DNA from 2 places in the Dorea sp. 210702-DFI.3.17 genome. Region 1 is predicted to be linked to the other one. Evidence: a T-box and tRNA genes for the amino acid it is inferred to sense, from the RefSeq annotation. Region 1 holds a T-box; the other holds one or more tRNA genes.

Region 1 (5,504 bases):
ATCAGGAGATATCAGTACATATGAAGAATTTATGATTATATTAACAGCTTGCAGTTTACTCATCGCAATTCTGAATTGTACATATAGAAAATAGCACCTTAAGCTCCTGCAAAGCTTAAGATGCTATTTCTAACTAATCATTACTTAACTTATTTCATTACAATATTGATAATCTTCTTCGGAACGTAGATTTCTTTTACGATATTTCCTGTCAGTTTATCTGCGATTGCTTCTTTTCCTGCTGCAATTGCATCGTCTTTGGAAATGTCTGTTGGTACTGAGATGACAGCTTTTGTCTTACCGTTGATCTGTACAGGTACCTGGATTTCGTCATCTTTCATCTCATTCTCATCATATGTCGGCCATCCGGCTTTGAATACGCTGCCTTCGTGTCCTAACTGCTCCCAGAGTTCCTCTGCTACATGAGGTGCAAATGGGGAAAGCAGTACTGCAGCTGTTGACAGTGTCTCTTTGTCAATTCCGCCTTCTTTCTTAGCAATCTCGATGAGCTTATTATTGTGTTCCATGAATGCAGAGATGACTGTATTCAAGCTGAAGCTCTCCAGACGTGTTGTTACATCATAGACAAGTTTATGACGCTCTTTGATCATCTCTTTCGAAGCTTTTACATCTGAATCTTTGCTGTCCATAACAAGATTCCACAGACGTTTCAGGAAACGGTTTACTCCGTCGATTCCACGGTCATCCCACTCTGCGTCTAACTCCGGTGGTCCTACGAAAAGCTCATACATTCTCAGGGAATCACATCCATAATCTCTTACAAGATCATCCGGTGATACAACATTTCCCTTAGATTTACTCATCTTGATTCCGTTCTTTCCTGTGATCATTCCCTGATTGAACAGCTTATGGAATGGCTCATCAAAATCAACAACTCCGATATCGTTCAGGAATTTTGTATAGAATCTGGAATACAGAAGGTGAAGAACTGCATGCTCTACTCCACCGATGTACATATCTACCGGAAGCATCTCGTCTGCTTTCTCTCTGGAAACCAGTTCTTTATCATTATGGTTATCCACATAACGAAGGAAATACCATGATGATCCTGCCCACTGTGGCATTGTATTTGTCTCTCTCTTAGCGTCAGCGCCACACTGTGGACACTTGCAGTTTACCCACTCATCGATTGCAGCAAGCGGTGATTCACCAGTTCCTGTCGGCTCATAGGATTCTACCTCTGGCAGACGAAGTGGCAATTCTTCTTCCGGTACCGGAACATTTCCACACTTCGGACAATGAACGATCGGAATTGGCTCTCCCCAGTATCTCTGACGTGAGAATACCCAGTCACGCAGCTTGTAGTTTACGGTTGCGCGTCCGATTCCTCTCTCCTCGATAATATGTGGTGCCTCTTTTTTCAGTACGGCAGACTCCATACCATTCCACTCACCGGAATTGATCATTGTTCCGACAGCTTCAGTATAAGCCTCTGTCATATTCTCAATCTCTTTACCATCTTTTGCAATAACCTGAATGATTGGGATATTGAATTTTGTTGCAAACTCGAAGTCACGATCGTCATGAGCAGGTACACACATAATAGCTCCTGTACCGTAATCAGCCAGTACATAATCAGATAACCAAATTGGAACTTTTGCTCCATTTAACGGGTTGATCGCATATGTTCCTGTAAATACGCCTGTCTTTTCTTTATCCTGCATACGGTCAACATTAGATTTCATAGATGCATCGTAAATGTATTTTTCTACTGCATCTCTTGTCTCGTCTGTTGCAAGGCTCTTAGCAAGTTCATGCTCCGGAGCCAGTACCATAAATGTTGCTCCGTGAAGTGTATCTGGTCTTGTTGTATAAACTGTGATTTTCTCATCTCTTCCTTCTACTGGAAAATCTACCTCTGCACCGTATGATTTTCCAATCCAGTCAGCCTGCATCTTCTTAACTTTCTCAGGCCAGTCAAGCTTGTCCAGATCATTTAGAAGTCTGTCTGCATATTTTGTGATACGAAGCATCCACTGACGAAGATTCTTCTTTGTAACTTCAGCTCCACAACGCTCACATTTTCCGCCTACGACCTCTTCATTGGCAAGACCTGTCTTACATGATGGGCACCAGTTGATTGGGAACTCTTTCTCATAAGCAAGTCCTTCTTTGAACATCTTTACAAAAATCCACTGTGTCCACTTGTAGAAGTTCGGGTCTGTTGTGTTGACCTCACGATCCCAGTCATAAAGAGCTGCGATTTCATTGATCTGACGCTTAATATTTTTAATATTAGCTGCTGTTGAAATCTCCGGGTGAACTCCCATCTTAATTGCGTAGTTCTCTGCCGGAAGTCCGAATGCGTCCCAGCCCATTGGATGAATGATATAATAGCCCTGCTGTAATTTATATCTGCTCCATACATCAGAGATTACATATCCTCTCCAATGACCTACATGAAGTCCGTTACCTGAAGGATATGGAAACATATCCAGGCAGTAATATTTTTCTTTTTTCTTTCCATTCTCATCAAACTGGACATTGACCGGATTCTCTTCCCATTTGTCACGCCACTTTTTCTCGATCGCCTTATGATTGTAAGGTATCTTAGACATATTGATTTCCTCTCTTTCTGCAATACTGCATCTAAAATAAAATGAAAGCCTTCTCATCTCCAAAGAGACGAAAAGGCTTGATTCCGTGGTACCACTCTTCTTCATATGAATTCTCATATGCACTCATTGCTTCTGTAACGGGAAGTCCCGCTCCTGCCTATGTTGCCCTTACGATAAATGTCTGACCTGTTCAGCAGAAGAACTCCGAGGCGAGTTGGGAGATTACGTCATTGCCTTGCACCTGCCGGCAACTCTCTGAAAACGATAGGCTCTTAATACTCCTCTTCCATGTCTCTTTCATATTCTTCATTATTATAAGGAGAATGATAATATAAGTCAAGACTCAATCCGAAGTTTTCAATGTTTTCTATTGTTTCCTGGATCCAAATTATATCTGTAATTTGGATTCTGATTTTCCACCTGTACATCTAACGTATAAGTTCCAACATGAATTCTTGAATGTTTTTTACACTTGTTATAGGAAGAAAGAAGCGTATTTCTATTAACTGAAACACGCTTCTTTCTTTTTTGCACATTCTTAATTATGGCAAACCCTGCAGGGGGAGCAGGATTTCTATAGGAAATAATACTGTTCAAGTATTAACCTGAAATCTTCTGACATTGCTGTCTGATAGACTTAATCGCACTAGTAATAGGAAGCGTCATAATCCGGTCTTTATGATACAAAAGATAAATCTGTCTCTCTGTATTTACATTCGGGAATTCAAACTTCAATAATTTCCCCAATGCCAAAGAATCCTGAATTGCCAGACTACTTACAAATGCAACTCCCATTCCTTCTTCTACACTTCTCCGGACCAGATCGGAAGATTCTGCCTGCATGGCAATCTTCAACGGCTTTGCATGCAGATCCAGCGCTTTCTCAATGCTTTCATATGCAATCTTTGTTCCACTGCCTGATTCCCGTATAACAAATGTCTCTTTCTTCAGCTTATCAAGCGGAAATACCCCATTCAGACTCCGATATTCTTCTGTATTCGGTGTCGCAAGTACAATCTGATCTTTTAGAAGCGGCATACACATACATTTCTCATGATTGGTACGGATACTCCCTATTCCAAGATCTGCTTCAAATCTTAAGACCGACTGGATTACCTGACTGCTGTCTCCTTCCAACATACGATAATCGATCTCAGGATATTTAAGTCTGGTCTGTTTCAAAATCCTCGGAAGAATATAATTCCCCGGAACTGATGAAGCAGCAATCGTTACAGTTCCTTTTACTTTTGCTTCCGTCTTATTCAAATGTGCCAGTGCCTCATTTTCCGTCTCCAGAAGCCTGACTGCATATGGATAAAACAGAACTCCCTCTTCTGACAATATCACATCTTTTGTTGATCTAACCAAAAGCTGGACTCCCAATTCCACTTCCAATTGCTTGATATGAGTACTGATTGTCGGCTGTGAGACGAATGCTTTTTTTGCAGCAACAGAAAAGCTTTTACAGTTGACAACATTAATAAAACTTCTTATGTAATCCAATCTCATTATTCTCTTTTTCCTCTTTTCCCCATGTCTTTCTAAAAAATGTCTTTTTAATTTCAAGAATGCCTCGGCATTCTTGCTGCGCACCTCTGCAAGTCTACACTCCGTTTCGGTCGGCGCAAAACCATTGTCCACCGGACAATGTGCGCCCTGCCGGAGGCTATATCAGCTGGGGGATTGACTCCCAGCTAATATATATTTTAAATCTCCTCGTCTCAAATGTCGAATTGATAGTTTTCATAGTTTTATTGAATTTTTCTATACTTTATTAACGTTTCCAATAGATTTTCTTTTATTTATCAAGATTATTGATATTTATCTATTTCATTTTCTATCTGCTATTATAATCACAACCTAAAAATAATTAAATTATGACATGAAAAATCCCACATTTCTGTGGTTTGTATTGATTTTTATTTTTTACAAGTGTGAAGACCGGTTTGCATTTTTCCAATGCCATCTTTAACTTTTACGCTTATTCTAAGATTATTCTAAAATTCTCGCGAAATCGTCTAAAAACTTCTTTTTTCAGGTTGTTACTGTCTGCACTTTAGTGTATAATATAAACATCAACTATTCGATACCGGATATGCCCGGTATAATATTATACATAAAGGAGAGTTTGCCATGGTAAATTTATTAACTGGCCCTAAAGGCAGCGGAAAAACACAACAAATGATCGAGCAGGCAAATAAGCAGGCGAAAGAATGTAAAGGTAATGTCGTTTTTATCAAAAAGACGCATCGCGATACCGCAAGTGTTGCATTTGATATCCGTACAATTTGTATGGATGATTTTCCATCTATTACGAATACCGATGAGTACATTGGTTTCTTATATGGAATGTATAGCTCCAACCACGATATTGAGTGCATCTTTATCGATGGTATTTTAAAACACGCAGATATTTCCATTGAGAATATTCCAGGATTTATTGACCGTCTGAAAAAACTCTCCGAGGAATGCGGTATCAAGTTTTATGTAAGTATCAGCGCAGAAAAAGCAGAATTAAAGGACATTAATTTGGATGGCTGCACTCTTTTAAATTAAATGGATCAAATAATGAAACAAGCGGACAGTCTATCTTAAAATAGGCTGTCCGTTTTTATGCATATTTTCTACAACGAATGAGAAGGTAACAAAATACTATGAGCGATAACAATTCAGGAATCAAAGCATCAAAAAGACGCCAGATGGAAGCCAGGCGCAGACGCCTCAGACGCAGAAAAAGGAAACGCGCCATGCTGCTCGGAGGCATGTTATGTACAGTCTGTCTGATTCTATTTGGCACAATATATGGCATCAGTCATCTGTTGCATAAACATACTGACACGAAAGAAGTCGCTAAGACTTCCCAGAAGCAGACAGCCAAAAGCAAGGACACTTCCTCTTCCAAAGAAAAAATTGACACTTCTGCTG
Region 2 (5,504 bases), on a different contig from region 1:
ACATACAGTTCCGGCTGATTTTGCTGTAGAAGCTCCACCGATTGTGTCCTTTTCAAATACTGTCACATCAGCTTCTCCTTCGTAGAGGCTTAAGTGATAAGCAAGTCCTGCTCCTGAGATTCCGCCACCGATAATACCAATTTTTTTCTTTGCCATAGTTTTTTACCTGCCTTTCTTTTTTTAGGTTTCCTTAAAATGCATCATGTCTTTCGACTTTTATTTTTCATCCAGTTTTAAAACTGTATTTAGCAAAACATTGCAGCCGTTCTCAATGTCTTCTGGTGCTGTGTATTCATATCTGGAATGACTGATTCCGTCTTTGCTAGGCACGAAAATCATTCCTGTCGGGAATACGCTTGTCATGATCAGGGAGTCATGAAATGCACCGCTTGGGATGACTGTATAATCAATTCCAAGCTCTTTTACCGCTTCCTCTATCGTTCCTCTTACCAATTCCGACATTGGTGCCGGATCATGATAAGATGTCGGAACAAATGTAGACGTAACTCCATATTTTTTGCAGATATCCTCAAGAAGCTGTCTGAGATGATTTTCGATCAGTTTCATAACTTCTGCGCTCTGGTCACGAATCTCCAGGCTGAAAGTGCAAGTTCCTGGAATTACATTAACGGAATGTGGTGTAACTTTAATGGTTCCGACTGTTGCAACAGTAAATTCATTTCCATACTCTTTTACAATTTCCGGAACCTTGTTGATGAATCCAGCCGCAGCAACGAGTGCATCTTTTCTGTCAGCCATCGCAGTACTTCCTGCATGATTTGCCTCACCTGCTACAGTCACATCATATCGGTTCACACCTGCAATCGATGATACAACGCCGACCGGTGTATGTGCTTTATAAAGTCTGGATCCCTGTTCTACATGAAGTTCGATAAAACTGTGTACCGTCTTTGGATCTCTTTTGGCTTTCATCACATTTGCACTTGTGATTCCATATGATTTCATCACTTCGCCTCGTGGCTCACCGTAAATATCCAGCTCATCATCACTTACATCCGGGTCCTGTCCACAAAGTGAACTACTTCCCAGAAGTCCTTTTCCAAAACGGAATCCTTCTTCATCGGTAAACACAATCACCTCGATCGGGTGTTTCGGAACTTTTCCATGTTCCTTTAACACTTCACATACTTCCAATCCTCCAACGCAGCCAGTCACTCCATCATATCGGCCTCCGTCCGGAACTGTGTCAAGATGTGAACCCATCATGATTGCCGGAAGATCATTATCCTGCCCATCCATATGAGCAATCAGGTTACCAGCTTCGTCCACATGGCATGTCATGCCAAGGCGCTTTGCCCAAGATGCAAAAAGTTCTCTTCCTTTTACATCTTCTTCGGAGAATGCCATTCTCGTGTACGTTCCATCTTCTTTTTTACCACACTGATAAATGTCTTCTAATCTGGAAACCACACGATTTATATTTGCTTTCATCCGAATTCCTCCTCCCTTGTGAATCTTTGTTTTTCTATGTCTCATATTATAGATATTTTTTTAACAATACGCATCTGCATAATTGGACAAAAAAATAACAGAGATTTATCAACAACTGATAAATCTCTGTTACTTTCTCAAAAAACTGCTATTTTTTTAAATTTTCCATCATTTTACATGCAACTAAGCCAATTCGGACAGATAGTACTTCATTAGGGTTATCAAAATCTATGCCTGTGATCTGCGAAATCCTCTCAATACGATAGGCCGCCGTCTTATAATGTATATACAAGTCCTGAGCTGTCTTTGTCAGATTCTGGTTGTGTTCCAGATAAGTCTTAAGTGTCAGGATCAGATCCTGACGCTGCTGTTTTTTGTAATGATATAATTTTTGAAGAGATTCTGGTACATATTCCATCATTTCTTTCTCATCACTGAGCTGACAAAGCAGTTTGAAAATTCCCATGTCGGAGAAAATCATAATTTTGGACTGACTGTCTTCATTTTCATCTCCAAGAATATCAATAAACATCAGTGAATCAGTTGCCTCTTTAAAACTGCTCGGAATATGTTCAATCCCCTCTATCATTCGTCCGACTCCGGCACAGACTTTCAAATCTTTTTTCGTACTTGCCACACGCTTCTGGATCTTCATGACTATTTCTTTCAATTCGTGACGATATTCTTCCTGTTTTCTCGCCGGATCTACTTCCTGGATCACAATGACTCTGTCCATATCATTCTGAATCTTCACATTCGGAAATTCAATAGCGATCGCATTGTTCAATATATTCGTGTATTTCACCGTGTCATTCAGATCGACCCGATTTGAGCTATATCCGAGATTGAACGCAATAATACGGTAGGACGCATCCATAGAAATCCCAAGCAGGAAACTATCCCTTCGAAGTTCCTGAATTGAGTGAACCTTTCCATTCAAAATATTGTTCATAATATCACTCTGGAACTTTTTCTCAAGATCTGCCAGTGAACTTTGACGGAACAATTCCTGCTTCAACGCTGTTACTGCATTCTCAACTGCAATAAAATCCATACCGTTGACCGGATGTTCTGTTTCAGTAACAACCAGATACATTCTCGCATTATACATAACATTCAATCGCACAAGATACTGCCCGATCTTTTCTTCCGGTTTTTCCTCCAATGTAATTTCCTGTTTCCGGTATTTATAATTTGAATAGAAGTCTAAAGAATATTCTTTTGCGTCCGGCTGAATTTCAAATTCACGGATTCTCGTATCTGTTGTCGCCTGGCATTCCAGATTCTGATCAAACAATGCCACCGGGTTTCCAATCAGTTTTGACAAAATGTCTACAATACGCTGCACTCCATTTTCCATGGAATGAAAGGAAAGTGACAGTGCCGTGAAATTATCATGAGTTGTCTTAAAATACTTAAGTCTGATAACTTCCTCACTAAAAACATGCTCCATGATCGTATTAAGAATTTCTCGAAATGGCATTTCAAACGGAATCTCAATGACAGGAATTTCTGTCTTTTGAGCATACTCCTGTATGACCGCCATCTTTTCCTCCATGAAGTCTACGGTTCTTCCTTGCTTAATCACAAGTGCACTTACTTTTTTCTTTGCAAGCTCCGCGATATAACTGCGGAACTCTTCCGGGGAACAATTCTGAAATGCATTCAATCCTGTCAGAAGGACCTCTCCACCACTGATAAAACGAACAATATCTGGAGATTCAATAATCGTAACACCACGGATTTCCTGGCCAATACCACCTTTGCCCCAGAGCAGATTCGCTTTCTGAAATAATTTCATATCAAGCATATCCTGTACTGTAAATCCCATAATCTTATTCCTTTCGTCATTTCATTCTTTCTTCTTTTGTTCCTCTAAAAACATCGATTTTATTATAATGAATATCTAATAAATGTGCAAGAGCAGAAAAGCACCGAAAACTTTAAGTCTTCGATGCCCTTTCATAAATCAACTGCGGATGACGGGACTTGAACCCGTACATAGTCACCTACGTCAGATTTTGAGTCTGATGCGTCTGCCATTCCGCCACATCCGCATATCCCAGCTTTTTCAAGCTGAGATTAATTGTAACACACAACTGCGTGAAATACAACATTTATTTTATTAATTTTTTTCCAATATCAAAACAATCAAAGGTTGCGAAATAATCTGCTGGTGTTTCAGCTCTTCGGATAAGCTGTGTGCTTCCATCTTCTTTTAAGAGCACCTCTGCGGATTTTAATTTTCCATTATAATTGTATCCCATAGAAAATCCATGTGCCCCTGTATCATGAATCACAAGAACATCTCCCATATCAATCTTCGGAAGCATACGGTCAATTGCAAATTTATCATTATTCTCACAAAGAGAACCTGTTACATCATATTTGTGATCACACGGCACATCTTCTTTTCCCATGACTGTAATATGGTGATATGCACCATACATAGCCGGACGCATCAAATTTACTGCGCATGCATCTACCCCAATATATTCCTTATGGGTGTGTTTCTCATGAATTGCTTTTGTTACAAGGCAGCCATAAGGTCCCAACATAAATCTTCCAAGTTCTGTATAAAGAGCTACATCTCCCATGCCTTCAGGCACAAGAACCTCATTATAAACTTCCCGCACACCGTCTCCAATCGCACGGATATCATTTGGCTCCTGATCTGGTGTATACGGAATTCCGATACCGCCTGACAAATTAATAAATTTGATATGAATGCCTACCTCTTTCTGAAGCTTTACAGCCACTTCAAATAATACTTTTGCAAGCATCGGATAATATTCATTTGTTACAGTATTACTTGCAAGGAAGGCATGAATTCCAAATTCCTTCGCACCTTTGCTTTTTAAAATCTTAAATGCTTCAAAAAGCTGCTCCGTTGTCATACCAAACTTGGCATCTCCCGGGTTATCCATAATATCATTACTAATCTTAAACAGTCCGCCCGGATTATACCGGCAACTGATCGTTTCTGGAATCTCGCCAATTGTCTCTTCAAGGAAATCAATATGCGTAATATCATCCAGATTAATAATTGCTCCTAACTTGTGTGCAAGTTCATATTCTTCTCTCGGTGTGTCATTGGAAGAAAACATAATGTCCTCTCCCTTTACTCCCATTGCATCTGAAAGGAGAAGTTCTGTATAAGAAGAACAGTCACATCCGCATCCATACTCTCTCAAAATATCAATCAGAAACGGATTCGGCGTTGCTTTAACTGCAAAATACTCTTTATACCCCGGATTCCATGCAAATGCTTCTTTTAGTGCCTGCATATTCTTGCGAATTCCCTTCTCATCATAAAGATGAAATGGAGTTGGATATTTTTTAATAATTTCATCCAGTTGTTCTTTTGTTACAAATGGTTTTTTCTTCATTGCATGTTCTCCTCTCGTATTGCCAGAAGTTTTATTTCATTACTAAGAGCACTTTTATATAACTCTACAAAATTTTTCTGTCCGGAATAAAGGCATGTATTAATACTTCCTTCTCCATACTCTCCGGTCAGCACATATCTAGAATCTGTAATCACACCAATCTGCATTCCACGATTGTTTCCCATATAGACTCTGGCATTTCTGAAATTCACAGGTTGATCTGTCACAATTACGACTTTCTTTTTAGCCCGGATCAGACTTTCCAGCTCATCCACGAACAATAACAGGTAATTTCTTGTACAGGAAATGTATACTCTCTCTTCGGCTTTTGCCAGAAGATTACGAATCTTATCCAAAATATTAGAAGAACCTTCTATTGTAATGTACCCTTCTACATGATCTTTTTCAGATGGCATATGCTTCTTTAGCCATCTTTGGGACTCTTCCAGCCTCCGGATTCTATTCCGGCAAAATTCGTCCAATGGCACAGATACATATTTTTTTGTTGTTCCTTCTTCCACCAGATAAGCCGCGCCTTTTTCAGTCATACTTGCAAGCGAATTATACGCATTGGATCTGGATATTCCAAGCTGCTTTGCGACTTCATAGCCTGTCGTCTTTCCTTCACTGATCAGGCAGCCGTAAATTCCTGCTTCCTGCCTT

Evidence for each region. A T-box is a leader RNA that pairs with one kind of tRNA and senses whether it is charged. The one in region 1 lies ahead of leuS (leucine--tRNA ligase), so its partner is inferred to be a tRNA-Leu.
Region 2: it encodes a tRNA-Leu, which carries the amino acid that the T-box ahead of leuS (leucine--tRNA ligase) is inferred to sense. The anticodon was not compared.

What each region holds. Positions count from the first base shown of each region.
Region 1 is NZ_JAJCNB010000005.1:75,233-80,736, reverse strand. Features, by position in the region: gene leuS (leucine--tRNA ligase) at 150-2,579, opposite strand; T-box leader at 2,640-2,877, opposite strand; gene LI149_RS05340 (selenium metabolism-associated LysR family transcriptional regulator) at 3,180-4,088, opposite strand; gene LI149_RS05335 (hypothetical protein) at 4,713-5,135, shown strand; gene LI149_RS05330 (CapA family protein) at 5,234-5,504, shown strand, end outside.
Region 2 is NZ_JAJCNB010000001.1:82,304-87,807, reverse strand. Features, by position in the region: gene LI149_RS00415 (FAD-binding oxidoreductase) at 1-156, opposite strand, end outside; gene LI149_RS00410 (Zn-dependent hydrolase) at 217-1,452, opposite strand; gene LI149_RS00405 (PucR family transcriptional regulator) at 1,601-3,283, opposite strand; tRNA gene LI149_RS00400 (tRNA-Leu) at 3,427-3,509, opposite strand; gene LI149_RS00395 (diaminopimelate decarboxylase) at 3,570-4,841, opposite strand; gene LI149_RS00390 (TrmB family transcriptional regulator) at 4,838-5,504, opposite strand, start outside.